Regions from separate parts of the Glutamicibacter sp. BW78 genome, predicted to be linked through region 1. Evidence: riboswitches for the same ligand, from Rfam matches in the RefSeq annotation. Region 1 holds a riboswitch; each other region holds the start of a gene.
The links. A riboswitch is a leader RNA that binds a small molecule or an ion and turns the genes downstream of it on or off. The one in region 1 is predicted to bind thiamine pyrophosphate.
Positions count from the first base shown of each region.

Region 1 (7,936 bases):
GCACCTTGCCGACCGCGTCGATCATGGACTCGTCGACGGGGACGGTCCCGGCTGCGCCCTGCTCGCCGGTGTTCGCTACGGGGTTCTGCTCCAACGCCACGGTTCCTCCTGTGATGTACGAAATCGTATACGATTCATCATGCCCTGTGGAGCACATCACGTCAAGAGGTGGAGGGGTGTGGTTTGAACGTGTTGGAGACGGCGGAAGGCCGCCCGGTATCCGGGCGGCCTTCCTGTCCGGCATGGGAGGGGCGCCTTAGCCGTCGACGAACTCCACGGCGCTCTGCTTATAGGCCCGCGAGGTCACCGCATTGGCGTGGGTGCGCACCGGCAGGAGCAGCTCGCGGACGTCCGCCTCGGCGCCCTGGTGTTTCCGAGCCAGCTCCACCAGCTGCGGCAGGGTCGCCGCCAGCTCGTCGCGCTCGCCGGCGACGAGCAATACAGGCATCGAGGGCACGGCCTCGGACGGGTCGAACGGCTCTGACTTGATGGCTTCGATCAGGGACAGCATGGAGAACATGTTGTTCGTGGGCACCAGCTGCGCCATGCGCACCAGTTCCGCCGTTGTCGGATCCTCGATCTCGGGTCCGCCGGAGAGGTGTTCCCGGGCAGCGTCGAGGTCGAAGTCCGAGAGCGGGTCGTTGCTCGCCGGTCCGCCCAGGACCAGGCGGTGCACCAGCTGTGGTTGGGTGCCGGCGAACTCCCAGGCCAGACGTGAACCCAGCGAGTAGCCCAAGACGTCCACCCCCGAGGCAGGATCCTCCTCGGCCAGCGGGCGCACGTGGTGGTCCTGCAGGATCTGCAGGATTTCCGCACGGATCCTGCTGGGGGTGTAGGCATCCAGATCATCCGGTGCCGGGCTGAGCCCGTGACCGGGCAAATCCACGGCGATGACCTTGCGGCCGGCGTCGTTCAGGGCGGTGATCCACCCGGTGGCGACCCAGTTCAGCTCGGTGGAGGAGGCGAAGCCGTGGATGAGCAGGACCGGGCGGGCTCCGGAATCATCCCCTGCGGAGAAGATCCGCACGGTCAGGGAGTTCTCGGTGCCCTCGACCCGGTGCTCGGCGTCGTGGTGGGCCGTGGCTGCCGCCGTGCCGTTCTCGGCTGGAGCCACGATTAGTCCTCGTCCAGGTTCGCGCTCAGGCGCACCCGGCGCTTCGGGGCGGCCTCCTGCGGCACGGTGCCCACGATGCCTGCGGTGTCATCGGCCACCTCGAAGACGATGAGTTCCTCACCGACGTTGATCGTGTCACCTGGTTCTCCGTGAATGCGCAGCACTTTGCCGGCCTGCGGGGAGGGCAGCTCGAGTGAGCTCTTGGTCGTTTCGACCTCGACGAGGGGCTGGTTGCGTTCGACCTGGTCGCCGACGGCCACGATCCACTCGAGCACGGTGGCATCGATGAGGCCTTCTCCCAGATCGGGCAGCGGGAAGGAAATTTCAGCCACGGCGGTACTCCAATACTCGTTGAATGCCGAACAGGATGCGGTCGATGTTGGGGATGTACTCATCCTCGAGATCACCTGAGGGATACGGTACGTCGAAACCGGTCACCCGCTCAACGGGTGCCTTGAGGACACCGAAGCAGGATTCGGAGACCAGCTGGGCGACTTCGGCGCCCAGGCCCGCGGTGCGGGGCCCCTCATGAACGACGACGGCGCGTTTGGTTTTGGACACCGAGGCCGCCAGACCGGCGGCGTCGATGGGCTTGAGCCAGCGCAGGTCCAGGACCTCGATGCTGATGCCATCCTCTTCGGCCAGTTCGGCGACCTGCAGGCAGCGAGCCACCATGGCACCCCAGGCAATGAGGGTCAGGTGGCGGCCTTCGCGGGCAATGACCGAACCTTCCAGATCTCCGGGATTCTCGGTGTCGACCTCGCCCTTCTGCCAGTAGCGGGACTTCGGTTCCATGAACATGACCGGATCGGGCATGAGGACCGACTTCTTCAGCAGGTGGTACGCCTGGTGCGGGTTCGACGGGGAGACGACCTTGAGCCCGGGCACGTGGGCGAAGAGCGACTCGAGGGACTCGGTGTGCATTTCGGGGGCGCGGATGCCGCCGAAGGAGGGCACGCGCAGGGTTACCGGCATCGGCAGGGTGCCGCGCGAACGGTAGTTCATCCGGCCCAGCTGGCAGACGATCTGGTTGATCGCCGGGTAGGCGAAACCGTCGAACTGTACTTCGGGGATCGGATGCCAGCCGGCCATGGCCAGCCCGATGGACATGCCCAGGATGCCGGATTCGGCCAGCGGGGTGTCATAGACGCGGCTGCTGCCGTGCTTGGCTTGCAGTCCGTCGGTGATGCGGAAGACACCGCCGAGGCCGCCGACGTCCTCGCCGAAGATCATCGAACGCGGGTCTTCGGTCAACAGTTCGTCCAGGCCGCGGTTCAGGGCCTTCTGCATGGACATTTCGACGACGGTGTTTTCCATCGGACGCTCCTGCACGGTTGCGGTGGCCGGGTTAGACATGTTCGGATTCCTCTCGCCAGTTCGCGGCCTGGGCTGCTAGTGCTTCGGTGGGTTCCTGGAAGACGAAGTCGAACATCTCGGTGCCCGGGCGGGCATCGAGGGCGTCGACGCCGAGACGGACCTGCTCGACGAATTCGCCGGCCTGCTCGCTGATGGCGGCGACGGAGGTGTCATCGAGGGCACCGGCGGCACGCAGGGTGGCTTCGAGACGGTTCAGCGGGTCCTCGCCGCCGTCACGCCGTTCGTCGTCGAGGCTGCGGTAGCGTCCCGGATCATCCGAGGTGGAGTGCGGTCCGCGGCGGTAGGTCATGGCCTCCACCACCGCCGGACCGTTGCCGGCCCTGCCGTGTTCGACGGCGGCACGCACGGCACGGACCACGGCGACGACGTCGTTGCCGTCGACCTGGATCGAGGGGATCGCGTAGCCGGCACCACGGGCGGAGACCGAGCCGCCGGCGACCTGGCGTTCGGTGGGAACCGAGATGGCCCACCCGTTGTTCTGCGTGAAGAAAACCACCGGGGCCTTGAAGACCGAGGCGAAGTTCATGGCCTCGTGAACGTCGCCCTGCGAGCTGGCGCCGTCACCGAAATAGGTCAGGGCCACGTTGCCGGTGCCGTCAACGGTTTGTCCGTGGGCCCAGCCCACGGCGTGCAGCACCGAACCGGCCACGACGGCCTGAATGGGGGCCACATGGGTTTCGGCGGGATTCCACAGGCCACCATGCCAGGAGGCCTTATGGGTGGACATGTAATCCACCATGTCGATCCCTGCGGCCAGAGCGACGCCCATCTCGCGGTAAGTGGGGAAGGCGAAGTCGCGGGTGAAGTCCAGTGCGTAGGCGCTGCCCACCTGGGCTGCCTCCTGGCCTAGTTCCGGGGCATAGCCCGGCAGGATGCCTTGTCGCTGCCAGGCAATGGCGGCGACATCAAGCTGCCGGGTGCGCACCATCAGGCGGTACAGCTCAAGTAGTTCATCGGTGCCGAGCTCGTCGGCGTGCGGCTCAAGCCGGGGTGCATCGGTCATGTTCGACTCCCAGTGGATTCGGTGAGGTGGGCTTGCTGTGACCCTAGTTACCACCTGTTTCATGCGCAATCGCATCAATCAATGACCAACAATCTGCGCAGAGTGTCTACGCTGGTACCGAGTCATCTATACATATTGTCTAGTTAAGGAGCGTCCATGAAAATCGACGCATTGGATGCACGGATCCTGGGGGAGTTCTCCTCGGACCCGCGGATGTCGGTGTTGGAGGCGTCGCGGGTTCTGGGGGTGGCCCGGGCGACGGTGCAGTCGCGGCTGGACAAGCTCACGCGGGAGGGCGTGATCACCGGTTGGGGGCCGCATCTCTCGGCCGAAGGGCTGGGATATCCGGTGCGTGCCTACTGTTCCCTGGCGATCGATCAGGACGCAGGGCACGACGGCGTGGCCGCCGCCCTGTCCCAGGTCCCCGAGGTGCTCGAACTGCATACCGTTTCGGGTGAAAGTGATCTCATGGCCTGCATTGTGGCCACGTCGAACGACGATCTGCAGCGGGTCCTGGACGCGATCATCGCGACCCGGACCGTGCTGCGCAGTTCCTCGTTGGTGGTGCTGAACTCACCGATCCCCTTGCGCATGCTGCCCCTGGCCCGGGCCGCGGCCCAGAGGGGCTGAGCCCTCAGGGTCGCTGGGCCGTTCAGGCCTCCGGCCGCTCCAGCCCCAGATGACCCCGCAACGTGTGAGTCGAGTATTCGGTGCGGTAGAGCCCCCGACGTTGCAACACTGGAACCACCCGGTCCACGAACTCCTCTAGGGAATCAGGCAGCATCGGCGGCATCAGGTTGAAGCCATCGGCAGCGCCCGAGGTGAACCAGCGTTCGATGGAGTCGGCGACCTGCTCCGGGGTCCCCACCATCGTGCAATGGCCGCCGCCGGCAGCGAGTCGACCCAGCAGCTGTCCGACCGTGGGGCGTTCGGCTTCCACGATGCGCAGGATCGTGGCGTACCTGCCCTGTGGGCCGGTGAATTCGCTCGCCGGTGGCAGAGCCGGAACCGGTGCGTCGAGGTCCCACTCGCTGCAATCCTGCCCGATGAACATTCCCAGCTGGGCCAGCGACTGTTCGGTCGGTAGGAGGGCATCCACCTCTGCCTGCCGCGCCAACGCCTCGACTTCGGTGGATCCGAGGTAGGTGACCAGTCCGGGCATGATCGCGACCTTCGACGGGTCCCTGCCTTCGGCGGCAATGCGCTGCTTCAGATCCGCGTAGTAGTCCTGCCCGCTGGCCAGATCGTAGGCCACCGCGTAGATCCCTTCGGCATGGCGTGCCGCTAGCTGGCGACCGGATTCCGAGGCCCCGGCCTGGAACAGGACCGGCCGGCCTTGCGGGCCCCGGGGCACGTTCAGCGGCCCGGCAACACCGAAATGCTCGCCGTCGTGGTTGATGGGCCTGACTTTCTCGGGATCGGCGAAGAACCCCGAACGATCGGCGAGCACCGCGTCATCGGCCCAGGAATCCCAGAGGGCCAGCGCGACGTCGATGAATTCGGCGGCCCGGGCATAACGTTCGGGACTGGCCGGCATGGAATCCATCGAGTGGTTGCGCGCCTCGGCGTCGAACATCGAGGTGACCACATTCCACCCGATGCGCCCGGCGCTGAGGTGATCCAGCGAGGCGAGCATCCTGGCAGCGTGGTACGGGGTGTAGAAGGTCGTGGAGACGGTGGAGATCAGCCCGATGCGGCTGGTGCTCCGCGCCATGGCGGCCAGCGCCGTCAACGGTTCGAAGAACCACCGGGGGCCGGCTGCCGGGTTTCCCGCCGAGTGTCCGTCGGCGAAGAACACGGCATCGAAGAGGCCGGCCTCGGCGGTTTGGGCCAACCGTTCGTAATGCTCGATGCTGCCCAGTTGCTCAACCGCAGAGTCCGGGTGGCGCCACGCTGCCTGGTGGTGCCCGCAGGCGTTGAGGAAGGCGTTGAAATGTAGTTGGCGTGGTGCCGTTTCGGCTGTGTTGATGGGGTGTGTGCTCATCTCTAGTTCATCACCAGTCCGCCGTCGACCACCAGATTCTGCCCGGTGACCGCACGGGCCCAGGGGGAAGCGAAGAACAGGATGGCGTCGGCGAATTCGGCCGGTGTGGTGACCTTGCGCAAGGGGGTGGAGGAGGCGATGAAGTCGAAGACCTCTTCGGGGGTCGCGGCGCTGGCGTCCGTGGTGCGTAGTAGACCACCGGAGACCATGTTCACCGAGACCTGGTGTTGGCCCAGGTCGGCGGCGAGTGTTCGGGTCAGGGCCAGCAGGGCGGCTTTGGAGGCGGTGTAGTCGTGGTACGGGACCACGGGGTTTTGGAAGAGGTTGGTGCCGATGTTGATGATCCGCCCGAAGCCCTGTTTACGCATCCCCGGCAGCGCCGCCTGGGCGGTGTTCAGTGCGCCGCGAACACTACCGGAGAACTGGGTGGTGAACTCCTCCCAACCAATCTCTGCGGCCGAGGATCGGGCCTCGCCATTGAAGGAGAAATCGGCCAGCGCGTTGTTCACCACGGTGGTCACGGGGGAACCGAAATGGGCCTGGGAGGCCACGAGCATGGCGGTGACCTGCGCCGGATCGGTGACATCTGCCTGGACTGCCAGGGCACGGTCGGGCCCCAGACCGGCAGCAAGTTTCTCGGCGGCTTCGGCGGACTGCCGGTAGTTGATGACGACGCGGGCGCCTTGTGCGGCGAAGGCCTGCACGATATGACGGCCCAAACCGCGGGCGCCCCCGGTGACAAGGACAATCTGGTCTGAGAGGTTCATTTGGTCTCGCTTTCATGGCTGCCGAGGGCAGGTGGTGGTGGAAATGAAGGGGATCGTTGCGGGCAGCATCGCCCGGGGGAGAGAGGTGAGGGCCCCGTGAGACACGCGGGGAGCACGGTGGTCGTGCTGTGGTGTCCGACGGTGGAGAGCAGGCTGCGCAGGAGAGGTTTCAGCTGGGCCGCAGCTGGCGGGCAGAGGCTAAACCGCTGGCCGAGAGACGGCACGGCAGGATGCGGAGCGCCAGGGTGGACGCAACCAACGCATGGCGACATCGGGCCGTGGGGTGGCGGTCCGGCAGGACCTTCCAACATGGAGGTTTAGGTGAAGAAGCACCTGCAACATCCCTTCGCTAGTTCGAACTAGATCAGGTTCAACGGGTGTTCTCTCAGCCAGAAATCATGGCACCCCGTGTCACTGCACCACACCCTACACACTTCACGCAGCGATTCGACAACTTCGTGTCCACGTGTACAGTCTGTGCTGAACACGGGAGTCCGGTGAGCCGGGCTGAGAGGAAGCTGATCAAGCTTCGACCGTCGAACCTGATCTGGGTCATGCCAGCGCAGGGAGGCAAAACTCTAAATCCCGTGCCCTGTTCACTCAACAGAAGGGGCACGACAGTGCACTCAATAACGCCGCCATCCACCACGCCACTACCGGCGCGACGACGCTTTTCCTTCGACCTCAAGGACCTGGTGCTCATCGTGGTCCTGGGGGTCGTCTTCGGATTCCTCTACTGGGCGTTGGTCCAGGCATCGGCCGGGCTGACCCTGCTGATGGGCCCGTTCGGGGACCTCTCCTCGCATCTACTCTTCGGCGGGTGGCTCATCGTGGCCCCGATCGCCGTCGCCATCATCAGACGACCCTTCGCCGGGATCCTCGCGGAGGTCATTGCCGGTGGGGTGGAGGTCGTTTTCCTCGGCTCGACGGCAGGACCCATGCTTTTCCTGGTGGCCGCCATCCAAGGTCTGGGCAGCGAACTTCCCTTCGCCCTGCGTCGCTACCGGTCTTTCAGCTGGCTCACCTACGCTTGCTCCGGACTACTCGGAGCAGGATTGGCCTTCGCCGTCTCGGCCTTCCGTTTCGGGTGGTACGGCCAGGATTTCTTTGTCATCCGGCTCATCGTTCAACTGCTCTCCGGGCTCATTCTCGGCGGTCTCCTGGCCCGCAAGACCGTTAACGCCCTGGCTAAAACCGGCGTCGTGGACAACTACGCCATCGGCCGGGACCAGCCAACCGCCGAGGGAGCATGAAACCGGCAAGCACGCCGGTAGTCGTGCTTGAGAACGTGACCGTAACCTACCCCCGAAGGCAGGTGCCGGTCCTGGATCGGGTGACCTTGAGTCTCGAAGCAGGCGAACAGGTCATCATCCTGGGGCCCTCGGGGGCCGGAAAGTCGACGCTTTTAAACCTGATGACCGGGGTCATCCCGCATTCGGTGGCGGCACGGTTCACTGGCCGGGTCCTCGTCGCTGGTCAGGACACCGCTCACACCGGCGTCGCCGAATTGTCACGGACCGTCGGCGTCCTGGCCCAGGACCCCGAATCGGCGATGTGCATGCCCGATGTGCAGCGGGAGATCGCCCTTCCACTGGAGAACCATGCGGTACCCCCACGACAGATCGAGGGCCTGATCGATGAGGTGCTGGAACAGGTCAACGGAGCCAGCCTCAAGGACAGGTCAACACGGC
Region 1 covers NZ_NRGU01000031.1:261,941-269,876, reverse strand. Annotated here, with positions in the region: gene CIK75_RS07975 (fumarylacetoacetate hydrolase family protein) at 1-94, opposite strand, end outside; gene CIK75_RS07970 (alpha/beta fold hydrolase) at 257-1,033, opposite strand; gene CIK75_RS07965 (biotin/lipoyl-containing protein) at 1,117-1,446, opposite strand; gene CIK75_RS07960 (alpha-ketoacid dehydrogenase subunit beta) at 1,439-2,470, opposite strand; gene CIK75_RS07955 (thiamine pyrophosphate-dependent enzyme) at 2,463-3,494, opposite strand; gene CIK75_RS07950 (Lrp/AsnC family transcriptional regulator) at 3,651-4,124, shown strand; gene CIK75_RS07945 (LLM class flavin-dependent oxidoreductase) at 4,147-5,478, opposite strand; gene CIK75_RS07940 (3-oxoacyl-ACP reductase) at 5,481-6,245, opposite strand; TPP riboswitch at 6,570-6,664, opposite strand; TPP riboswitch at 6,722-6,831, shown strand; gene CIK75_RS07935 (ECF transporter S component) at 6,866-7,498, shown strand; gene CIK75_RS07930 (ATP-binding cassette domain-containing protein) at 7,534-7,936, shown strand, end outside.

Region 2 (7,936 bases), on a different contig from region 1:
GATTTCCAGCTTCTACTGGAAGAAGGTCACCAATATGGCCTTCGTGACGTCGGTGATCGTCGCCCTGGCGATCTTCATCCCCGTACGTTTCTCCTGGATCCCCGTCGACGGGCTCTGGGGTTACACGGTCGACGTCTTGTCGATCGTCGGGGTCGGTGTGGTGCTCGGGCTGATGCTCTTCGGCTTCTTCGGTGGCCGGGTGGCACGGATCGGTGGCGTCATCGCGACCCTGGCCGTTGCGCCCTTCGCCTTCGGGCACCTGCATGACTACGCGGTCCTCAGCGGCTCCCTCGTCGCCTACGCGGTCTCCACGGTGCTGTGCTATGTGATGTCAGCCCGGTCCTCGATGGAATTCGACTTCGAGACCATCAAGGACAAGGTGGGCGATTTCGACCCCTCGGATCGCGCGACAGCAGCCCAGCCCGACACCGCAGAAACGCATTCCTGATCCTGTAGGAGGAGACAATATGGAACCGATGATCTTGACCGCATATGTGCTCATCTGGCCGGTGATCGTTGCCGGAACACTTTTCGTCATCACCCGGGCCTTCCTGCGTGAATGGCGCCAGGCGCGTCGGGACGAGCGCACGATGGTCTAATCGTCCGCGTGGACCGACCGCTCCGGCACCCTGCCAGGTGACGGAGCAGGCGGCCGTTGCACCACCGGTTCGGTAGGGGGGGCAACGGCCGTCTTGTCGTTCAAGAGGAGTGCCGGTGGGAAGAGAACGACGACGTTGTTCCCTGCCCACCGGCTGCCGTGCCGACTGCACGGTCACCTGTGCTGGAAGACAGTATGCTCCGGAAGGCGCTCACGCATGGTCTCGATGGCTGCTGGATTCGCGTCCACGCAGACGAACCGCCGATCCAACTGGGTTGCGGCAGCGCCGGTAGTGCCTGAACCGGCGAAGAAGTCCAACACCCAGTCTCCCGGACGGCTGCTGGCGGCGATGATTCGGCGCAGGATCCCTAGCGGTTTCTGCGTGGGATAGCCGGTCTTCTCCTTGCCGGTGGGCGAGACGATGGTATGCCACCAGACATCGGTGGGTAGCTTGCCACGGGCCGCCTTCTCGGCGGTGACCAGCCCGGGGGCCATATAGGGTTCCCGGTCGACTTCGACGGAATCGAAGTGGTAGGTGGACGGGTTCTTGACATACACCAGGATGTTGTCGTGCTTAGCCGGCCACCGGCTCTTGGACCGGGCACCGTAGTCATAGGACCAGATGATCTCGTTGAGGAAGCACTTCCGGCCGAAGATCGCGTCCAGCATCACTTTGGCGTAGTGGACCTCCCGGAAATCCAGGTGGAGGTATAACGTGCCGTCGTCAGCTAGCAGCCTCCACGCCTCCAGGAGGCGCGGCTCCAGGAAAGCCCAGTAGTCATCGAAGGCATCATCGTAGCTGTGCAGGGTTCCACGGATGGTCGAGTAGCTGGCGCCCTTGAAACCTACCCGGTCACCCGAACCGTCGGTATTGCGGACCATCGTCGTCGCCTGCCGCGATTGCTGGCGACCGGTGTTGAACGGCGGGTCGATGTAGACGAGAGTGAACGAACCATCGGGCAAGGTGGGCAGGAAATCGGCGTTATCGGCCTGGACGACGAGGTCGGGCCCATCGGGGGACCAGCTGTTCGCGGACCCCACACGGGTGGGGACCCCGGCGGTGTGGCCGGGCTCCCCACCGGATGCCGGCATGGTTGCACCCACAGGTGCTACTCGGACTCGTTGCGGTTGACGACCTCGCCGTGGTGCCGGCGCGTCCGCGAGCGGCGACGACGTGCCGGACGAGCTGCCTCGTCGCTGGTGGGACCGGTCTCGGCGGGCTGGCGGTTCGCCTCGCCGGTTGCCTCGCGGTTGGGGCGGTCGGATCGGCCGTGCCCGCGACCACGACGGCCGGCACCATCTCCGCCTGATTCCGAGTCGCGGCCGCGTCCGCGACCTGCATCGCGCCCCGAACGGGACCCTGATCCACGGCCCTTCTCACGTTCGGCCGGACGCTTGCCGGTTTCGCCGAGATCCTCGAGCTTCTCGCCCGACAGGCCCTGGAGCTTGCGCTGGTTGCGCGGCAGCCGACCCTTGGTCCCGGCCGGGATATCCAGATCGGTGTAGAGATGGGGTGAGGAGGAATAGGTTTCCACCGGTTCTGCCTGATCCAGTCCCAGCGCCTTGTTGATCAGGCCCCAGCGGGGGACATCGGACCAGTCAACGAACGTGATCGCCGTACCCTTTTTCCCGGCACGACCGGTGCGACCGATCCGGTGAAGGTAGGTCTTCTCGTCCTCGGGGCACTGCAGGTTGATCACGTGGGTGACGTCCTCCACATCGATGCCGCGGGCGGCCACCTCGGTGGCGACCAACACGTCGACCTTGTGGTTGCGGAAGGCCCGCAGTGCCTGCTCACGGGCGCCCTGACCGAGATCCCCGTGGATCGCACCGGCGGCGAATCCGCGGTCGATCAGTTCCTCGGACAGTTTGGCTGCCGAGCGCTTGGTCTTGGTGAAGATGATGGTGCGTCCGCGACCTTCGGCCTGCAGGACGCGGGCGACCACTTCGTCCTTATCCAGCTGGTGGGCGCGGTAGACGACCTGGCGGATGTCCTTCTTGGTGATGCCGTCGTCCTCGGGGTCCGCGGCACGGATATGCGTGGGGCGGGACATGTAGCGCCGGGCCATCGACACGACGGCGCCGGGCATGGTGGCCGAGAACAGCATGGTCTGGTGCACGGCAGGAATCGCGGCGAGCAGGGTCTCGACGTCGGGCAGGAAACCCAGATCGAGCATCTCGTCGGCTTCATCCAGGACCACGATGCGGATGTTCTTGAGGTTCAGGTGCTTCTGCTTATGCAGGTCGATCAGACGCCCCGGGGTGCCGACCACCAGTTCGACGCCGGCCGTCAGCTGTTCGATCTGCGGCTCGTAGGCCCGGCCGCCGTAGATCGTGGCGATGCGTGCGTTGCGCTTGGTCGCTGCCTTCTGGATGTCGGCGGAGACCTGGTTGGCCAGTTCACGGGTCGGGGCCACGATGAGAGCCTGCGGGGCGCCGGGGCTGGGCAGCTTGTCATAGTCGGGATCATCCCGGCCGATGACGCGTTGCAGGGCAGGAATACCGAAACCGAAAGTTTTGCCGGTACCGGTTTTAGCCTGTCCGATGATGTCGTGGCCGGCCAGGGCGACCGGCAAGGTCATCGCCTGAATCGGGAAGGGGTGGATGATGCCGGCATCGGCCAGGGACTCAACGATGTCCTCCCGGACACCGAAATCGGCGAAGGTCTGTTCGGGCAGTTCGTGCGGGGCATCCTCGGAGGCGAGGAGACCGTCGACCGGAAGCTCGATGGTTCCGGTGTCATCGGTCAGTTGTTGCTCAGTTTTCAATGAAATCTCATTCGTTTAGGCGCCGGGGCTCGGTGTGCTCGACGTCCTCTGAAAACGGAGAGCGGAGTCCACCGCAGCAGCGGCGCGTCCAGCGGAGCCGATCGCGGGCTAACCAGCGCGAATGAACGCGCAAAAGGTGCAGGTTCGCTGGGAATTCCTGCCAAGTAAATGCGTCTGGTACGACCGGGCATCCTTGTCTACCCCCTCAGTCTAACGTGCCGCGACATAAACACCGCCCCGGGACCTGGCCGCGCGTGGTGTGAGTTACGCTGGAGCCGAACCACGGGAGCCCGCAGACGGGCTGAGAGGGTGCTGCCGCCGTAGAACGGCTCCGAGCGCCGACCGAGAGACCTGATCCGGATCATGCCGGCGGAGGGAAGGTAGCGAAGCATGCATTGTGCCGTCATCGGTGCCGGGATCATCGGCTTGTCGATTGGCTGGGAACTGGCCCGCAGCGGATACCAGGTCACCGTGATCGACCCGGCCCCCGCAACGGGGGCCACCCACGCCGCGGCCGGAATGCTCGCCGCCGTCACCGAATTTCATTATCAGGAACGCGAATTGCTCCACCTCTCGGTTCCTGCTGCCGCAGCCTGGCCACAGTGGGCCCAAGCAGTGGAAACCGCCAGCGGACGGTCCACCGGCTTCGAGGCCTGCGGCACGCTGGTGGTCGCCGCCGATGCGGCCGACCGTGCCGACCTTTCGGTGCTGGCCGAAGCCCAACGCGCCGTCGGACTGGGAATCGGGGAGCTGGGAACTGCTGCGGCCCGCGAAATCGAGCCCCTGCTGGCCCCCCGGTTGGCCGGCGCCTTCCACGCCCCCGCGGACGCCAGGACCGACCCGCGTCGCACCGCCGAAGCCCTGGTGGCCGCCCTCGAGTCCGAACCCGGGGTGGCCTTTTACCGCCAGCGGGCGACCGCCGTCGTCCAGGGGGAGCGCGGGCCCACGGTGCAGACCGTCAGCGCCGACGGAGAACTGGCCGAAATCGAAGCCGATGAAGTCATCGTGGCCACCGGAACAGGAAGGATCGGCGAGCACGGGGCGCCGGGGGAGGGCCTGACCGGATTGCCAGCGATCCTGCGGCTTCCCGTGCGCCCGGTATTCGGCGACGTCCTCAGGTTGCGGCCCACCGCCACGGCCCCCCGTCCGGCGGGTTCCACGGTGCGTGCGCTGGTCTCCGGACAGCGGGTCTACATCCTGCCGCGTCGCGACGGTGAAGTCATCGTGGGCGCCACCGAACGCGAAGATGACCAGGCCGGAGTCAGCGTGGAGGGGGTGCACCGGTTGCTGCGTGATGCGCTGCGTGTCATGCCTGCCCTGGCCCACTACGAATTGGTGGAACTGACGGCCCGCGCCCGTCCCTCGACTCCCGATCACTTGCCGTTGCTCGGACGCATTGGCCCCGGATTGATCGCCGCCACGGGATTCCACCGCCATGGTGTCCTGCTCAGTGTGGCGGCTGCGGCGGCAGTCCGCACGCTACTCGCCCCGGCGCCCGAGGCCACCGCGCCACGTTCGCCCCCGACCATCCTTGACCCGACCCATCTGGCATCCTTCGACCCCTGGAGATTCTCATGAACGACACCAAGGCCCCACTGATCCTCAACGGACAGGCCGAGCCCCATGCCGAACTCAGCGTGCTGGAGCTGATCCGGCGCGAGACCGGTCTGGCGCTGGGCACCGATGGCCGCACCGCCGAGGGGACGAGTCCTGGTCTAGCGGCAGCGGTCAACGACGAGGTCGTCCCTCGCTCGGCGTGGGCCGGAACCCCGTTGCAGCCAGGCGATCGCATCGAGCTGCTCTCGGCGGTGCAAGGTGGCTGAAGTAGCCCACACCGATGACCTGGTCGTGGACGGAACCCGGTTCAGCTCACGATTGATCACCGGCACCGGCGGCGCCCCCGGCCAGGACGTCCTTGAAGCGGCACTGATTGCCGCAGGAACCGAACTCACCACGGTGTCGATGCGCCGCCATGCGGTGGTCCCGGGCCGCGAATCCATTTTCGCGTTGCTGAGCCGCCTGGGGATCCGCTTACTGCCCAATACTGCGGGATGCCATACGGCACGTGAAGCAATCCTGACCGCCAAAATGAGCCGCGAAGCGGTGGATACCGACTGGGTCAAACTCGAGGTCATCGCCGACGACGAATCATTGCTGCCCGATATTCCCGAACTGCTCAGCGCTACCGAGGAACTGGTCGCCGACGGTTTCAAGGTCTTCGCCTACACCAACGACGACCCGGTGGCAGCCCAGCGGCTCGAGGACCTGGGGTGCACGGCCGTGATGCCGCTGGGCGCGCCCATTGGCACCGGGCAGGGGATCCTGAACCCGCATAACATCGAATACATTGCCTCACGGTTGACGGTCCCCGTCGTGCTTGACGCCGGCATCGGTACCGCCTCTGACGCGGCCCTGGCCATGGAGCTGGGTTGCGACGCCGTCCTGTTGGCCACCGCCGTCACCCGGGCGCAAGAGCCGGCGTTGATGGCCGAGGCGTTCAGGCATGCGGTACGTGCCGGTCGACTGGCCCACCGGGGTGGACGAATCCCCCGCCGACCCATGGCCCACGCCTCATCAAGCATGCACGGGCGCGCTGAGTTCCTCCTGGGCTGAGCGGCCCCTCACGGGAGCCGATGGCGGGATCAGGGAATCGTGAACAACACCGTGTGCTTTTCGATATCGGCCTGGACGAGTTCGGCCTGAACGCGCTCGCCGGCTTCGGCCCGGCCCAGGAACCGGGCATTGACCGCCGGGTCGAGGACCTGCAGACGCCCTCCAGGGGCGTCACCGTTCTCGTGGGCCTTGGCGGCTTGTTCGGGGGACGTGCCATTAAGCGTGATCGCTTCGAAGGTCTCCCCGATCCGGTCCGAGAGCAGGGCAGCCTCGACGGTATCGATGGCTGCCCGCTCGGCAGTTCCCGCCACCTGGTTGGAGGACTGCATCAGCTCCGGCAACAGCGGGAGCGCCCGACGGATCCCTGCGGGAACCTCGACGCCCCGGACCAGATGCTCGCAGACGATGAGACTGAAACGATCCACCAGCCGGCGCAACGGCGCCGTGGTGTGCGCATAGGGGGCCGCGATGGCCGCCTGGCTGCGTTCAGCGGGCAGTTCGCCATCGAAGGCCGTGTAGCCGGCACCGCGGAATAAAGAGGTGGCCGCATGCATGATGGCCAACTGACGTGGTTCGGTGACGTCGAGGGAGCGCAGGAACTCGCCGTAGGGGACCCCCTGCTGCCAGGGGGTACCCAGCGAGGCAGCCTCCCGCCGGAAGGCCCTGGAACCGTGCTCATCGGGGGCGGGCATGGTCCGCAGAATTCCGATCCCGCCCTCGAGCATGATCCGTGCCGCTTCCATCCCGGTGAGCAAGGAGATCTGTGCATTCCAGTCCTCCACGGGCAGGGCGGCCCGGGTCGCGAGGAAGGGGACCCCGTCGTCGTCCACCTCGACTTCCTGCTCGGGAATGCGCAGGCTCGCGCCACCGCGTTCACGTTCGGCTTCGATCCGTTTGAGCCCGACCTCCTTCAGCAGGGCCAGTGATTCGGAGGCGCTGCCGTCGTCGATGTCGGCTTGGACGCCGGCGTAGTTGAGCTTCTGTCGGCTACACACGGTGGCGCGGGTGAGGTCGGTGCCGATCACCAGCGCGTCGGCGTCAAGACGGAAGGTCCAGACGTAGGCGCCGCGGCGTTGGCCCGGCAACAGCGAGCCGGCATCCTCGCTGATGATCTCCGGATGCAGAGGCACCCGGTGGCCTGGCAAATATAGGGTCTGCCCGCGGCGCCTGGTCTCGGTGTCCAGGGCGCCGCCTTCTGTGATGAAGGCCGGCACATCGGCGATGGCATAGCTGACCACATAGCCGTCCCCCTCGCGGGCGAGATGGACTGCTTGGTCCAAATCGGTGGAAGCAGCCGGGTCGATGGTGACAAATTCGATGTCGGTAAGGTCGTGTTCGGGCAAAACCAAGGTATCGATCGCTGCTTGGGCCTCGGCCAGTGCTTCGGGCGGATACTGCCCGGGCAGCTCCATCGCGGACACCAACGACTCCAGTGCCGCCGCAAGCCGTGTCTGGCGGGCACCGGTTTTCAGGTCAATGAGTTTGCGCACCACAGGTTCAGCCTAACCACATCAGTGGGGGAAACGTGCGCCCGACCCGGGGAGGGAGCGGGGCCGGAGGTAAGCTGGCCTGCATGACCGAGCTGCCACCGCCGACCCTTGACGATGCGACCCGAAACCGGGCCGAACTGGCCCTGTGTGGGCTCATGGCCTACCGGGAACTGACCGCATTCGAACGACTATCCTCCGATGCACGGTTCTCTCCGACCATCATCGACCGGGTGGCACTGGCCCGACTGGCCGTCCATGAGTTCGGCCATTATGAGCGAGTGGTGGAAGTCATCACCGCCCGAGGGGCCGAGCCAGCGGATTCCATGGAACCTTTTGTGGCCTCCATCGATGCCCTGCACGATCGCACCCGCCCCGGGGACTGGTATGAATCCTTGATGAAGGCCCATGTCATCGACTCGGTCTCGGGGGATTTCTATGTCGCGATCTCCCGCGGTTTGGACCCCGAT
Region 2 covers NZ_NRGU01000038.1:449,252-457,187, forward strand. Annotated here, with positions in the region: gene CIK75_RS12405 (sodium:solute symporter family protein) at 1-448, shown strand, start outside; gene CIK75_RS16560 (putative transporter small subunit) at 477-599, shown strand; gene CIK75_RS12410 (site-specific DNA-methyltransferase) at 773-1,690, opposite strand; gene CIK75_RS12415 (DEAD/DEAH box helicase) at 1,708-3,366, opposite strand; TPP riboswitch at 3,639-3,762, shown strand; gene thiO (glycine oxidase ThiO) at 3,757-4,944, shown strand; gene thiS (sulfur carrier protein ThiS) at 4,941-5,189, shown strand; gene CIK75_RS12430 (thiazole synthase) at 5,182-5,979, shown strand; gene CIK75_RS12435 (RNB domain-containing ribonuclease) at 6,009-7,472, opposite strand; gene CIK75_RS12440 (ferritin-like fold-containing protein) at 7,553-7,936, shown strand, end outside.
Region 2: linked by a shared signal. The riboswitch ahead of thiO (glycine oxidase ThiO) and the one ahead of CIK75_RS07940 (3-oxoacyl-ACP reductase) in region 1 are both predicted to bind thiamine pyrophosphate.

Region 3 (7,936 bases), on a different contig from region 1:
CACCTCCTGGATCGCCGGACGGGCCAACGAGCTGTTGGCCTCGAACCTGTCGGGGGTCAAACGGATCCCGTTGGCCAGGACCCGCGGGGCTGCAAATCTGGGCAGCCACGACTTCATGGCCGCCTATGTGGACGCGTTGCCTTCGGTGCTGGATCTGGAGGCCATCCGCGGCGCCAGCGTGCGCATCGGCGCCGATCCGATGGGCGGGGCCTCGGTCGACTATTGGGGGGCCATCGCCGAACGCCACCGGTTGGACCTGACCGTGATCAATCCCGACGTCGACCCCCGCTGGGCCTTCATGACCCTGGACTGGGACGAGAAGATCCGCATGGACTGCTCCTCCCCCTTTGCCATGGCCGGGCTCATCTCGGCAGTGCGCGACGGCGGCGCCGAGTTCGACATTGCCACCGGGAACGACGCCGACGCCGACCGCCACGGCATTGTCACCCCCGATGCCGGTCTGATGAACCCGAACCACTTCTTGGCCGTGGCCATCGATTACCTGTACCGTAACCGTCCCCAGTGGCCGGCGGGCGCCGGGGTCGGTAAGACCCTGGTCAGTTCCTCGATGATCGACCGGGTTGCCGCTTCGCTAGGACGCGAACTGGTCGAAGTACCGGTGGGCTTCAAATGGTTTGTTCCCGGACTCCTCGATGGAACAGGGGTCTTCGGCGGTGAGGAATCCGCCGGCGCCAGCTTCGTGCGTTTCGACGGGACCCCCTGGACCACCGATAAGGACGGGATCTTATTGGGGTTGCTGGCCTCCGAGATTCAGGCAGTGACCGGCTCCTCCCCCAGCACCCATTACCGGCGGCTGACCGAAGCCTTCGGCGCTCCGTCGTATGCGCGCATCGACGCACCGGCCACCCGCGAACAGAAGGCAGCCTTGGGCCGCCTGTCGGCCGCCGACGTCACCGCCGACACCCTCGCCGGTGAACCGATCACCGCCCGTTTGACCGAGGCGCCAGGAAACGGGGCAGCCATTGGCGGGCTCAAGGTGACCACCGAAAACGCCTGGTTCGCCGCCCGCCCTTCGGGGACCGAGGACGTCTACAAGATCTATGCCGAATCCTTTACCGGTGACGAGCACCTTCACCAGGTTCAGCAGGAGGCCAAGGCCCTCGTGGACTCGATCATCGGTTCGGCTTCTTGACCACCAAAATGACCAAATAACGCATTTGCGGAGATTTTGACAAGTGCCTCCGTTACAATGCCATAACTTCGCTAGAGCCCTTGTTTCATATGGGATGCACTTGACTCGCGAAGGGGTGTAACCCTGGTCAAACGTCAAAATTTCGCTGCAGGCGAACATCCGCTTGTTAGCGTTAAGGCTGAAAGCCAATTACTCGCCCTTTCATCAGGACCCGTGGGACTCCGCCGCTGAAGGCGCCTGCGGGATTTGTTGTCGGGGTCGGGTCGCCGAAAAAACGGTCTGCCTCCACCCGGACCCAGACCGTGGACGGGAAAACGTGAACACTACTGACACAGGGCAACCTGCGCTACGCGTCTCGAACGCGTACAAGGTCTTCGGCCGTCGGGGCAACGAGGCCGTCAAACTTCTGAAGAACGGGAAAACCCGCCAGGACGTGGCGTCCTTGGGAACCGCCGCCGTGATTGATGCGAGCTTCGAGGTCAAACCCGGGGAAATCTTCGTCGTCATGGGCCTCTCGGGTTCGGGCAAATCGACCCTGATCCGCATGCTCAACGGCCTCTGGCCGATGACCAGCGGGTCGGTGGTCATCGGCGACACCGATATCGCCAAGATCTCAGCGAAGAAGTTGCGCCAGGTCCGCCAGGAACATATTTCCATGGTCTTCCAGCACTTCGCCCTCCTGCCCCACCGCACCGTATTGCAGAACGCTGCGTACGCACTCGAGATCCAGGGTGTTTCCAAGGAGGAGCGCACCGCCCGCGCCAATAAGATTCTCGATGTCGTGGGCCTCAACGGGTGGGGCGATAAATACCCCAGCGAGCTCTCGGGCGGCATGCAACAGCGCGTGGGACTAGCCCGCGCGCTGGCCTCCGAAACCGATATCCTGCTCATGGATGAGGCCTTCTCAGCCCTTGACCCGCTGATCCGCCGCGATATGCAGGAACAGTTGGCCTCGCTGCAGGCAGAGCTGGGCAAGACGATCGTCTTCATCACCCACGACCTGAACGAGGCCATGTTCCTCGGTGACCGGATCGCCGTCATGCGTGATGGGGAGATCGTGCAGATCGGAACCCCCGACGACATCCTGACCCGCCCGGCCAACGAATACGTCTCGGCCTTCGTCCGCGACGTCGACAGGACCCGGGTGCTCACCGCAGGCACGGTCATGGAAACCCCACGCTCCGTCGTCAACCTCTCCGGCGGTGCCCGCAACGCCTTGCGGACCATGCGCGATCTCCAGACCTCGGCGGCCTTCGTCGTGGACCGGCAGCGCAAGCTCCTCGGGGCCGTCCGCGACCGCGAGGTCATGGCCCTGCTCGAACGCGGTGGCACCAACCTGGAAGAAATCATCACCGTGGGCAACGACCCGGTCACCGCCGACACGGCCCTGAACGACCTCTTTGGCCGTTCCGTCGAATCCCCGGTGCCACTGCCGGTGGTCGACGATGAGGGCCGGCTGATCGGGGCCATCGCGCGCGCCACCCTCCTCTCGGCGTTGGGCAACGTTCCCTCGACCACCAGCAGCGTCCCCGTGGTCGCCGCCGATCAAGCCACGGATGTCGAAGCCCCCGCCCAACCGACCGACCCGACCGCAGACGGAGGTGCCCTCTAAATGAGCGACAACCTATTCCGCATTCCCGTCGGCACATGGGCCGAAACGGGTCTGGACTGGATCACCGCGAACTTCGAACCCTTTTTCGATGTTCTGAAGACGGCTTTCCAGAACTTTTACGACGCCCTGGCCTGGGTCCTCACAGCACCGCCGTTCTGGGCGGTCATCCTGGTCTTGGCCCTCTTGGCATGGCTGGTCAAAAGCTGGAAGCTGGGCCTCGGCACGGTGATTGGGCTAGTGGCCATCTACGGGATGAACCAGTGGGAAAACTCGATGGAGACCTTGGCCTTGGTTCTGGTCGCCAGTCTCATCGCCGTCGTCATTTCCATCCCCTTGGGTGTGCTCACGGCGAAGTCCAAAATCGTTTCGGCTGTCGTCAAACCGATCTTGGACTTCCTGCAGACCATGCCGGCCTTCGTCTACCTGATTCCCGCGATCCTCTTGCTCGGCATCGGCGCCGTACCCGGAATCGTGGCCACGATCGTCTTCTCGCTGGCACCTGGTGCCCGCTTCACCGAGTTGGGCATCCGGAGCGTAGACACCGAGGTACTCGAAGCCGGCCAGGCCTTCGGCGCCTCCCCGGGGCGCATCCTGCGCCAGATCCAGTTCCCGTTGGCCCTGCCCACGATCATGGCCGGCATCAACCAAGTCATCATGCTCTCGCTGTCCATGGTGGTTATTGCCGGCATGGTCGGCGCCGGCGGTCTCGGCGCGGCTGTCTATAAGGCCCTGACGACCTTGAATACCCCCCTTGGCGTCGAATCGGGCCTCTCGGTGGTCGTTTTGGCCATCGTCCTGGACCGCATCACTGCCTCCTTCGGACAATCGAACGTGCCCTCCAAGAACGCCTAAAGACCCTACGCCCCGGATATGGGGCGCGAAGAAAGGAACAAGTAATGCAAAAGAAACTCGCATCGATGATGGGGCTGGCCGCAGTGGCCTCCCTCGCCCTGGCCGCCTGCGGTAGCGGCGACACCGGAAGCGACGGCTCCGCGGCCCCCGAATCGCCGGAAAACGGCGATAAGGCCGCACTGAACATCGGCGTCATGGCCGGTTGGGATGAAGGAGTGGCCGTTTCCAACCTCTGGAAGCAGATCCTCGACAAGAAGGGCTACGACGTCGAACTTACTGACGCCGACGCCGCTCCGGTCTTCTCGGGCGTTGCCTCGGGTGACCTGGACCTGACCATGGACGTCTGGATGCCGCTGACGCATAAGGACTACTTGGAAAAGTACGGCGACAAGATGACCAAGTTGGGCACCTGGTACGACGATGCCAAGCTGACCATCGCCGTTAACGAGGACGCCCCGATCGATTCGCTGGATCAGCTGGCGAAGAACGCCGATAAGTTCGGCAACACGATCTACGGCATCGACCCGGGCGCCGGCCTGACCAAGGCCACCCAGGAGAACGCCATCCCGGACTACGGTCTGGAGAAGATGGACTTCAAGACATCCTCTACCCCAGCCATGCTGAGCCAGCTGAAGAAGGCCACCAAGGCAGGCGACGATATCGTTGTTACCCTGTGGCGTCCGCACTGGGCCTACGATGAGTTCCCGATCAAGGACCTGAAGGACCCGAAGGGTGCCATGGGCAAGGCCGAAACCATCACCTCCTATGGCAATAAGGACTTCGAGGAAAACTACCCGGGACTGACCGAGTGGCTGAACGACTTCAAGATCGACGACGAGAAGCTGTTCTCCTTGGAGAATGCGATGTTCAACGACACCGACACCGACGATTATGCGCCGATCGTCGATAAGTGGATCTCCGAGAACCAGGAATACGTGGATTCACTCACCGAGAAGTAGTCACGATTAATCGGCAGGCGCCACGGCGCTTTCCGTAACGAAAGACCCGGCCCACGCGCAGTGTGGGCCGGGTCTTTCATGTGTTCTCGATGGACGTGGCCCGATCGATTCAGCCGATCGAACGCATGATCTTCCGTTTGGCCCAGCCGAACGGCGGGTAGATGGCCTTCAGGGTGTCGACCCGGGCAGTCTTGGATAGCACCGGACGCTGCTGGCTGAAGGTGTCGAACCCGAACTTGCCGTGGTAGTTCCCCGTCCCCGAGGCCCCGACACCCCCGAAGGGTAGCGCCGGAACGGCCAGATGCATGCTGCACACGTTATGGGCGATGGCGCCGGCCCGCACCTGATCCTCGAAAGACGTGTGCAGGCGGGGGCGCTCACTGAATAAGTACGCGGCCAGCGGCGAGGGCCGAGAGTTGATGAACCGCACGGCATCGTCGAAACGGTCGACCTGGATGATCGGCAGAATCGGACCGAAGATCTCCTCCGTCATCACCGGCGCCGCCGGATCGACGTCGGCCAGAACCGTGGGCGCGATGTACCTCGAGTCAGCATCGCTGGATCCACCGGCCACCACGCGTCCCTGCCCCAGGAAGGAGGCCAGCCGAGAGAAGTGCGAGGCGTTGATGATGCGTCCATAGTCCTTACTGCCGGAGGGATCCTTGCCATAGAAAGCGGCGATCGCCCGGGGCAGCTGCTTTTCCAGTTCGGCCGCCGCCGTGGCCCCAACCGCCAACACGTAGTCCGGGGCGACACAGGTCTGTCCGGCATTCATGAACTTCCCGTGGGCCAGCCGCCGGGCAATCGCGGCGAAGTTCCCGTCCGCTACCACCGCAGGACTCTTGCCACCCAGCTCGAGGGTCACCGGAGTCAATGTTTCGGCGGCGGCCCGGGCCACGATCTTCCCGACCCGCTCGCCTCCGGTATAGAAAATATGGTCGAAATCCATCTTCAGCAGTTCAGCTGTCGTCTCGGCTGCCCCCTCCAGGACGGCAACGGCACGCCGATCCAGATACTGCGGGATGAGGGAGGCCATCACCGCGGAGGTGGCCGGAGCCAGTTCGGAGGGTTTGAGAACCACGGTGTTCCCTGCCGCCAGGGCACCGACCAGCGGTCCCAACAGCAGCAGGACCGGGTAGTTCCATGGAGCGATGACCAGAACCATACCCAAGGGCCGTGCCTGCACACGAGCCGACGCCGGCTGCAAGGACAGCGGAACCTTCACCTGCTCATCGGCCATCCAGTCGCCCAGATATAACTGGGCATGATCGATTTCGGCTTTCACCCGGTCCACTTCGGTCAACCGCGATTCGGCCGCCGGTTTACCCAGATCCGACATCAACGCGTCACATAGGTCCTGCTCATGATCCTGGATGAGGCGTTCGAGGGCCTTGAGCTGGGCACTGCGGAACCTCCTCGGATGGGCCAGCCGAGAATCGGAGGCATCGCGGAGCCTGAGGGCCGCGGTGGCCGGGAGTTCGGCTTCGGGGCCCGCCTGCACGATAGGCGCGGCAACTGCTGAGGAACGGGAGCGTCGATTCGTGGCCATGGGTACGACACTAGCGCGGGGACGGTCCCTGGGGCATCCAACGGGTTTGCCGCCCCCGGCGGGGGACTGTAGGCTCACGATCACTGACACGGGGTGTCCGCCACCGGCGCGGACTGAGAACATACCCGGCAAGAACCTGATCTAGTTCGTACTAGCGGAGGGATGTCGCCCATGCACCAACATGCGCAAACCTTGACCTATTCACCTACCGACCCGTCTGTTTCGGCGGTGATCGCATGAGCACGCCGACTCCCGGGACCGGGATCTACCTCGTCGCCAACTCAGCCAGCACCGCGGGACGGCCACTAGCGGATATCGTGGCCGACGCCGTCGCCGCCGGTGTGGGGACCATCCAGCTGCGGTGCAAGGACCTGTCGGCCCGCGAGTTCCTGGCCGAGGCGACCGCCTGCGCCGAACACACAGCCGACCGAGCCCTGCTGCTCCTCAACGACCGGGTGGACGTCTACCTGGCGGGCCGCGCCGCAGGGATCCGGGTGGACGGGGTCCATATCGGACAGAAGGACCTACCGGTCGAACTCGTCAGGTCCCTCATCGGACCCGACGCCGTGCTGGGGCTCAGCGCCAGCACCGAGGAGCATTTCGCTGCAGTGTCCACACTGCCGGCGGGCACCATCGACTATCTGGGCACCGGCGCCGTGCGGGCCACCCCCACCAAGAAGGATCATCCGACTCCCCTGGGGTTCTCCGGCCTGACTTCGTTGATCTCCCAGGCCCCGCTGCCCTGCGTGGCGATCGGCGGGCTGGGTTCCGGCGATGCCGGTGAGGCCCACGCCGCCGGGGCCATCGGCATGGCCGTCGTGCGGGCCATCTGCTCCGCCGAGAACCCCCGGGATGCTGCTGCGGCGCTGGTGGATGAATGGACCCGGGCATCACGGACGGTGAACGCATGAGCGCCTCGAGAATCCCCAACATCCTCTCCATCGCCGGTGCCGACCCCTCCGGCGGGGCGGGCATCCAAGCCGACCTGAAATCGATCGCCGCCTGCGGCGGCTACGGTATGGCCGCCATCACCGCCCTGACCGCCCAAAACACCCGAGGAGTCACCGGGGTCCATACCCCGCCGGCGGAATTCCTCACCCAACAACTCGAGACGGTCTCCGCCGATGTCCGCATCGATGCGGTGAAGATCGGCATGCTGGCCACCGCCGAGGTCATCGAGGCCACCACCTCCTGGCTGGGCGCCCGCCCGGGCACCGCCGTCGTCGTGGACCCCGTGCTGATCTCCACCTCGGGAGACCGCTTATTGGAGCACGACGCCGAGGCGGCCTTGCGTCGGCTGCTCCCGTTGGCCGATGTCCTGACCCCGAACATCGCGGAGTTGGCGGTATTGCTCGGGGAACCGGCATCAACCCGGTGGGAAGACGTCGTGGACCAGGCGACCCGTCTGGCGGAACGCTATTCGGTCCTGGTCTTGGCCAAGGGGGGCCACCTCTCCGGCCATCGATGCCCGGATGCCCTGGTCGGCCCCGACGGCGTCCTCGCCGCTGTGGAGGGTGCGCGCATCGATACCCCGAACACCCACGGGACCGGTTGCTCGCTGTCCGCGGCGCTGGCCACCCTCTGGGCCGGCTGTGGGGACTGGGGAGATGCCCTGCGTCTGGCCCGTGGCTGGCTCGAAGGTGCCCTCTACCGTGCCGATGAACTCGAGGTCGGGGGCGGGCATGGTCCGGTGAACCACTTCGGTGCACTCTGGGACGGCGCAGCGGTACCAACGGCGGGGGCCTTGCTGACCACCTGGTGGAATGATCTGTCGGCACTGCGTTCGGGGATCGACGATCTGCCGTTCATCC
Region 3 covers NZ_NRGU01000039.1:409,499-417,434, reverse strand. Annotated here, with positions in the region: gene pgm (phosphoglucomutase (alpha-D-glucose-1,6-bisphosphate-dependent)) at 1-1,153, shown strand, start outside; gene CIK75_RS14775 (glycine betaine/L-proline ABC transporter ATP-binding protein) at 1,470-2,765, shown strand; gene CIK75_RS14770 (proline/glycine betaine ABC transporter permease) at 2,766-3,617, shown strand; gene CIK75_RS14765 (glycine betaine ABC transporter substrate-binding protein) at 3,662-4,576, shown strand; gene CIK75_RS14760 (aldehyde dehydrogenase family protein) at 4,686-6,125, opposite strand; TPP riboswitch at 6,205-6,305, shown strand; gene thiE (thiamine phosphate synthase) at 6,362-7,036, shown strand; gene CIK75_RS14750 (bifunctional hydroxymethylpyrimidine kinase/phosphomethylpyrimidine kinase) at 7,033-7,936, shown strand, end outside.
Region 3: linked by a shared signal. The riboswitch ahead of thiE (thiamine phosphate synthase) and the one ahead of CIK75_RS07940 (3-oxoacyl-ACP reductase) in region 1 are both predicted to bind thiamine pyrophosphate.

Region 4 (7,936 bases), on a different contig from region 1:
ATCCACTCGCGGCCGATCCTCTGCGAGGACTTGCGCTTATAGCCCGGCTCAATGAGGTTTTGGCTCCCCGTGAAGGCAATTTCCCCGTCGATGACCAGGATCTTCCGGTGGTTACGCAGATCGGGTCGGCGCCACTTCAAATGCAGCAGCGAGATGGGGAGCATCCGCCGCCATTCGATACCGCTGGCACGGAGCCGGCGCAAGAGCTCGCGGTACCCGGCGGTGCGCATCGTGCCCAGGTGGTCGAAGAGGAACCTGACCCGTACCCCGCGGTCGGCGGCATCCTCCAGGGCCCTCAGGAAGGGCCCGGTGAGCTCCGGGTCGTCGCCGACGATGTAGAACTGGGCGTTCACGTAGTCCTTCGCCGAGCCGATGGCCTCGGTCATCTGCCGGATCGACTCGCTGGAATCCTTGATGAAGTCGAACTGGTTGCCCTCCTGGAGCGGGAAGGCCCCGAGATTGCGGTTCAGTTCGATGGCCGAGCGGACCCAGTCGGGGGCATCCGGTGGGCCATTGTCCACGTCTAGGGTCTCGGTGGCGTCGATCACCCGTTGGTTGACGGCGGTTTGCCGATCGATCCGTTTCCGCGAAAGCTTGAAGTTCCCGAAGAGCAGGAAAAGGCCCAGCCCGACGACGGGGAAGAAGAAGATGGACAGCAGCCAGGCCATGGCGGTGGTCGGACGACGGTTCCCGGGGACGACACCGAGCATGACGACCCGGATCCCGAGGTCGACTACCCAGAGGATCGACAACAACCATCCGGGAAGGTCCTGCCACAGGAACAATGATTCGGTCAAGGACGCACCTCTCAACGACTTCAAGACGGTCCAAGCCTAGCGGCAGGAATGAACTGCCGGGGTAATCTTGGCCCATGACAGTCTTGGTGTTCTTGGACCCCTCCACGCCGGCCGGCCGCCTCGCCGATGCCTCCGTCGCGCAACTGCTCGTCACCGATCAGGGGGTCATCCGCGGCGACGGGGTCTTCGAGTCCATGTTGTACACCGCCGGGGCCGTCCGGAAACTGGACGCCCACCTCTCCCGGCTCCGGGTGTCGGCGGCCAGCTGCGACCTGGATCTGCCCGATGAGCAGTCCTGGCGGGCGGCCATCGCTACCGCGGTCACCCGGTATGAACAAGAGCGCACCCCGGGGCCCGAGGACCCCGACGAGGCAGTGGTGAAGCTGGTGGTCACGCGTGGGCCCGAGGATGAGCCCCATGGCACCGCCTGGGTCACCGTCTCCCCCGCCCCGGAGTCGGGACGCCGTCAACGCGAGGAGGGCGTCGCCGTCGTGCTGTTGGATCGTGGGTACGATTCCTCGCTGGCCGAACGCGCCCCCTGGCTGCTGATGGGCGCCAAGACGCTCTCCTATGCGGTGAACATGGCAGCCCTGCGTCATGCGCGCACGCTCGGGGCCGAGGACGTGATTTTCACGTCCAGCGACGCACGCGTACTCGAGGGGCCGACTTCGACGGTGCTGCTGGCCACCCGTGTCAACGGGGTCAAGCATCTGGTCACCCCATTGCTGGAAACCGGCATCCTTCCCGGAACCACCCAGGGCGCGATCTTCGCAGCCGCCGAAACCGCAGGTTGGACGCTCGGCTATGGTCCGTTGGAACCACGGGACCTGTTCGAAGCCGACGCACTCTGGTTGGTCTCCAGCATCCGGCTTCTAGCACCGGTCACCTCCATCGACGGCACAGCGATTGCCCGCGATCGTGAGCTGCATGACGAACTGTCGGCCCTGCTCGAAGCCATCGGATAGGCGCCACCGGCGGGGAAGGAACCCCATGGAAACTACACCTGCTGCACCGATGGCCGAGACCACCTTGGATCGTCGCCGGCTCCTCGCCGTCGTCGCGGTGGCCGCCGCCTCCCTGCTCGGCGGCGCTGGAACTTTACTCACTCCGGAAGCTGCGGTCGCAGCCTCCACCAAGATCAAAACGACGGCGAATCTCAACGTCCGCGCCCGCGCCGCTGCCGCAGGAGCCAAGCTGGGAACGCTAGCGAAGGGCACCACGGTCACCTCCACCGGCCGGGCCTCCAACGGCTGGTACCGGATCAGCTACCGGGGAAAGACCGGCTATGTTTCCCATCGCTACGTCAAGGTTCTCCCTGCCGCGAAGAGGGCCACACCCCCGAAGGTCACCAAGATCTCAGCCAGGGTCAAGACCTTGGCAGCGCTGAATGTCAGGTCCTCCGCTTCCTCGCACGGCAAGCATCTGGGCACATTGACGAAGAACGCTAAATTCACAGCCACCGGGGTCGCCGCCAACGGCTGGTACCGGCTGAGCTATCGGGGTCGAACCGGCTATGTCTCGCACCGGTACCTCACAGCGGACCTGTCGAGCGATCCCGCCTACACTTCCACCCGCAACGGCCTGCCCACCAGTGCTCGGTACTACTTCTCAACCAACGGCTCCGACGTGGCCCATCTGGCCAACGGGGCCCTGATGATCGGAGACCTCCCGGCAGGCACCGTCGCCTGGCGGGACGTGCGATGGGAGAAGAAACATGCCACCCCGAAGGGCTGGTATTGCGTGCGTACCGCAGGGGCCACCGGCTGGGTGAGGGCCAGCACCCTGCGGCGCAGCCAGCCTCGGACCAGCACATGGCCGGGCCGCACAACGGCCGCCCAGATCCGCAAGATGGCCAATGGCCGGCTTCCCTCCGCGAATCTGGTGGCCATCTCCTGGGATCCGGGCAGGAACCTGATCGCCGGCCCCGCCCTCAGTGATCTGACACAACTGAACGCGGCCTTCAAGAAGAAGTTCGGGCGCAACCTGCAAATCGACTTGACCTACCGCACGCGCGGCACCCAGGAATATCTGTACCGGGAGCTGGGCCCGATGATCGCCGCCAAACCAGGAACATCCAACCACGGGTGGGGGTTGGCGATCGACTTCCCCGAGACTCGCGACTACGGTTTCGGCGGCACGTACTACTTGTGGCTCAAGGCCCATTCGAAGAGCCACGGGTGGGTGCACCACAAGATTTACGAACAGGGGTCCCGCTACGCCGAGGCGTGGCACTTCGAGTACATACGCTGAGCCGAGGGAACCACCTCACCCCCAGACCAGGTTCCACGCCCCGGTGAGCACGGCGGCCGTGGTGGCCACCGCCCCCAGGGTGAGGCCACCGGACACCAGGGCCCCGTCCCGCCAGGAGAAGGAGGCGGTTCGCGCCCAAGTGCGGTGGGCCCCACCGAAGCCTTTGGCTTCCATGGTGACCGCCAGCCGGGAGGCCCTACGGATGGCCTGGACCATCAGCCCCAGACTTTGACCTGCATTGGCCCGCAGACGCTGCACGAAACCCCCTTGGGCCCCCACACCGCGGGCACGACGGGCCATACCCAGCGTCACCCACTCCTCGGCCAGCAAACCCATCAGGCGCATCCCGGCCAAGGCACCCAACACGAAACGGTGAGGCAACCTGGCTTGTTGGGCCAGCGCATTGGCCAGATCGGTGGGGTCGGTACTGGACAAAACGATGACCGCGGGAACCGCTACCGCAAAAATCCGCAGACCGGTGGCCACCCCGGAGATCAGCGATCCGTCGCTGATCGTGGCCACCCCCAGGTTCAGCAGGACGGCACCTGCGTCGTTGCCGACCAGGGCGGTGCCCCAGGCGGCAAATAATGCGGCCACCAGCAGTGGCCAGGCCCGCCGCAGGAATCGCGTCGGGGCGATCCCTGCCAGGCGCAGCAGCAACAGACTGGCCAGCACGACGACGGAGGAGGTCACCAGGTCCAGGGAGGCGATCAGGGGCACGGTCCCCAGCACTACCGCAGCGAGTTTGGCCAGCGGGTTGCACCGACCGAAGAAGCTGGCCCGGGCACCTGCGTCGGGTTCCAGCCCCGGCATCCCCCCCGCGGCCCGAGGATCGGTTGCCGGTTCCTCCTGCGTGGGGGTTCCGGGTTCCTGCACGGGGCGCAGGTCGGCGGCGACCTCGAAGGTGGAGGCCCCCAACGCGGCGGCGAACGCCGCATCGTGGGTGACCGCGACGACGGCGACGCCCTCGTCGAGTTGTTCGCGCAGCAGCAGCGCCAGTTCCTTCCACGTATTGGCGTCCTGGCCGAACGTCGGCTCATCGAGGATCAGCAGTCGCGGTCGGGCCGCGAGCACCGTGGCCACCGACAACCTGCGCTTTTCGCCTCCCGAGAGGGTGAACGGGTTCGCGTCGGCCAGATGCCTCAGCCCCAGCCGGTCCAACAGCTCATCGACCCGTTCGGTGATGTGCGCGTCGGTGTACAGCCGGGTCTTCGACCCCGGTGTGCGGGCATGCCGGGGGCCAAAGGCCAATTCCGCGCGGACGGTGGTGGTGACGAACTGGTGTTCGGGCTCCTGGAAGACGGTGCCGATCCGCCCCACGAGTTCCCCGGCCCGCCACGTGTAGGGCCGGTCGGGGTGCACGGGTTCGGTTTCCTCGGGGAGGTCCTGGGCACCGGAAAGGGCAGGCAGTGCCGCGACGCTGCCCCGACGTTCGGGCAGCAGCCCGGCCAGAGTCAGGGCCAACGTCGATTTGCCGGCCCCGTTGGCTCCGGTGATACACAGCGCCTGACCGGCGTCGATCCGCAGGTCCAGACCCGACACGACGGGGGCACCGGAGGCTGTTCTGGATACGGCCAGCCTTCGGGCGCTCAACAAGCCGGCGGCCGGTTCTTTTGCCGGGGCCCGTGCGGGCAGTACGGGCGTGTGGCCGGGGACCCAGATCCCGGCGTCGATGAGCCGTTCACGGAGGGGGCCGGGAGCGAACAGCCTGGCCGGTGCGCCCTGGTAGGCCACACCGCCGCCGGGCTCCAGCACGATCACCCGATCCACGGCATCTGCCCAGGCGGTGAGCCGGTGCTCAACGATGATCATCGTTGCTCCGCTGGCGCCGAGTGCCTCGAGCACTGCGTCCCGCACTTCCAGCACCCCGTCGGGGTCGAGATTTGCTGTCGGCTCATCCAACAGGACGAGTCCGGGGCGCATGGCCAGGATCCCGGCCAGGGCCAGGCGTTGCTTCTGCCCTCCCGACAGGGACGAGGTGGGGTGGTCCAGTGGCAGGTCAAGTCCCACCGCCTGCAGGGATTCGCTGACGCGGGGCCAGATCAGCTCCGGGTCCACCGAGAGGTTCTCCGCGCCAAAGGCGACGTCGTCCCCCACCCGGGCCTGGACGACCTGGGTTTCGGGGTCCTGCTGCATCAGACCGGTCCGGCCGCGGGCTGCCGCAGCCGGTAAACCGTCAATCAGTAGTTCCCCGGCCGAGGCGTTGTCCTCGTCATCCTGCAGCACCCCGGCCAGGGCGTGCATGAGCGTCGATTTTCCGGCGCCAGAGGGGCCGACGAGCAACACTTTTTCCCCGGCCTGGATGTCGAGGTCCAAACCCAAGACTGCGGGCGTCTCCCGCCCGGCGTGCTGCCATCCCCAACCGCGGGCGCGGACCGCAGCAGCACGGACGTCGCCGACCCCGGCGGCCGGTGGAGAGCCGCGGGTTCCGGTCGGTGCATCAGAGGTCATCGATTCACCCTAGAACCCGTTCCTGGGCGGCCTTCCGCGAAGCCATCGAGGACAACGCCCCGGTCCGTGAGAGCGCGCGCGTCAGCGCCCACGACCCCAGGCCGGCGATGATCAGCCCCGAAATGGCCATGAACACCACGTAGGCCAGTTTCATGCTCGCCGTGTATTCGGGGAACCAGGAGAAGACGAAGGCGTCGTTCACTCCCCCGAAGATCCCGGTCAGCATTCCGGCGAACAGGGCCACCGGCAGCGACCAGCGGCGGTAGAGCAGCAGCGCAAAAACGATTTCGGCGCCGAGCCCCTGGATGATTCCCGAGGCCCAGACCGTCCAACCGTATTCCGATCCCAGCAGCGAGGAAACGACGGCCGCGACCATCTCGCAGAACAGTGCTGCGCCTGGTTTGCGGATGATCAGGGCCCCCAGGACCGCGGGGAAGAGCCACATTCCGGCCAGCAGGGCCGATGAGGGCGGGAAGGCGACGAAAATGACGTCGAAGACGTGGTGGGTGGTGTTCCAGGCCCAGAAGATCACGCCGGAGGCCACGGCGATGACGGAGGCCACGACGATGTCCACGACCCGCCAGGTGTATCGGGCGGTCGGTGCCGCCGAAAGGGTGCTGCTCATAGGGTGTTCCTCCTTGGTTTCAAGGAGGGGAGGACTCCGCGGCGGATCCGCGTGTCCTGAGATTCTCGACTCCCTTCGCCGGTACGAGCCGGAGCAGGTTCGAGGGTCTGCGGTGATCCGCACTCTCAGCGTCGAAGTTTCCGGCCGTGGCCGGGCGACGACGCTCCCCTGTCGTAGGTCATTCAGTGGGGCCCAGTCTACAGCGCGTTATGCTGGGCAGGTAATCACCTACCGACGGGAGAATCGTTCGTGAACGCATTATTGAAGATCGTCGGCACGGTCGTGTCGATCGGCGCCGGTTTTGTCGGCGGCAAGCTCGTGGACACCATCTGGTACAAGGTCACCGGAGAGAAGCCCCCGAAGCCGAACGACAAGGAAGCCCAGGCCGAGGCGTCGATGCGTCATGCCCTCGGGTTCGCCGTGGTCTCCGCAGTCGTGGCCGCAGTGATCCAGGTTTTGACCAACCGTGGCACGCAGAAGGCCATTGCCCGTTTCAACCACACGGCCGACGAGGTCTGACCCCTCGTTAGCGACCTTCGTCCAGGCGACGCTGGGCCTCGGAGACCACTTCATTGAGGTCATCGAGGACCAGCGTCTCCTGTTTAAGGTGTCTGGTCCGGTACCCGGCACGGCCGACCATATGTGCTGTCACCGGTGCGGTCAGCAACTGGAAGAACCAGGCCAGCAACAGCACCGGCACGGCGGACCAGGCCCTGATCTGCAGGGCGACGGAGAGCAGCATCAAGAATAATCCGAGGACTTGCGGCTTGGTGGCCGCATGCATGCGGGAAAAGAGGTCGGGGAAACGCAGCAGACCGATGCCTGCGGCGACGGACAGCAGGGCGCCGAGGATCATGCAGATCGCGACCATCCATTCCAGGACGAGGTCCAGCGTCCCGCCGTCGGCGAGGCCAAACACGATCATGGGGATCTCCGATCGGTGACGTAGCGCGCGATGGTGACCGAACCGATGAAGGCCACCAGGGAACCGACGACGATGAACACGATGTGGTTCAGATGCCGGTTCACGACCATATCCACGCAGAGCCCACACAGGATGATGATCAGCAGGACATCCAGGGCCAGGGTCCTATCAAGGATCGAGGGGCCCCTGGCTAGCCGGATCAGGGCCATGACGGCGCCGAGGGCCAGGGCGATACCGGCCACCCACGCGGCAACGAGGATCATGGTTGCTCCTTCATCGGTCGGTTCGTTCGTTCTGCGACGTCGGGCCCGTCGGCACCTTCGGCATTGAGTGCCTCCAGTTCCTCCCGGCTGCCCATCATCCGGATGATCCGGGCTTCGATGGCCCTGACCTGGCGCCGGAAGTCTTCGGCCTCCTGCACCGTATTGATGTCCAACACGTGAAGGTAGAGCGTGGAGGTTGTCCTGTCGATTTCCACGACGAACGAACCCGGGATGAGGGTCAGCACATGCCCCAGGGCCGTGGCCATCAGGTCCTCCTGGCTGCGCATGCGGATACCGATGACCGCGTTGCGCACCTTCGGCCCGCGGCGCAGCACGACCAGTACCACCTGGACGCTCGCCCTGACGATTTCGCGCAGGAACAACAGCGAGAACACCAGGGCCTGCCAGGGGTTGAAGCGGCCGCTGAGCTCAACGGGAGGCAGTTTGAAGGTCATCACCACTGCCAGGGCGATCAGGAACCCGAAGATCAGGTTCCCCGGGCTGAAGTCCCGCCAGAGGGCTCCCCAGACGAGGACCAGCCAGATGATGAGGGGAAGTTCGATGAGGAAGCGGGCGCGCCGGCGTCGTGCTCTGGCCCGGGCGCTGCGGGCACTGGTGAGTAGTT
Region 4 covers NZ_NRGU01000030.1:417,371-425,306, forward strand. Annotated here, with positions in the region: gene cls (cardiolipin synthase) at 1-797, opposite strand, end outside; gene CIK75_RS06435 (aminodeoxychorismate lyase) at 872-1,762, shown strand; gene CIK75_RS06440 (SH3 domain-containing protein) at 1,788-3,047, shown strand; gene CIK75_RS16645 (ATP-binding cassette domain-containing protein) at 3,063-5,498, opposite strand; gene CIK75_RS06450 (ECF transporter S component) at 5,503-6,123, opposite strand; TPP riboswitch at 6,177-6,303, opposite strand; gene CIK75_RS06455 (DUF4235 domain-containing protein) at 6,373-6,642, shown strand; gene mnhG (monovalent cation/H(+) antiporter subunit G) at 6,650-7,048, opposite strand; gene CIK75_RS06465 (monovalent cation/H+ antiporter complex subunit F) at 7,045-7,311, opposite strand; gene CIK75_RS06470 (Na+/H+ antiporter subunit E) at 7,308-7,936, opposite strand, start outside.
Region 4: linked by a shared signal. The riboswitch ahead of CIK75_RS06450 (ECF transporter S component) and the one ahead of CIK75_RS07940 (3-oxoacyl-ACP reductase) in region 1 are both predicted to bind thiamine pyrophosphate.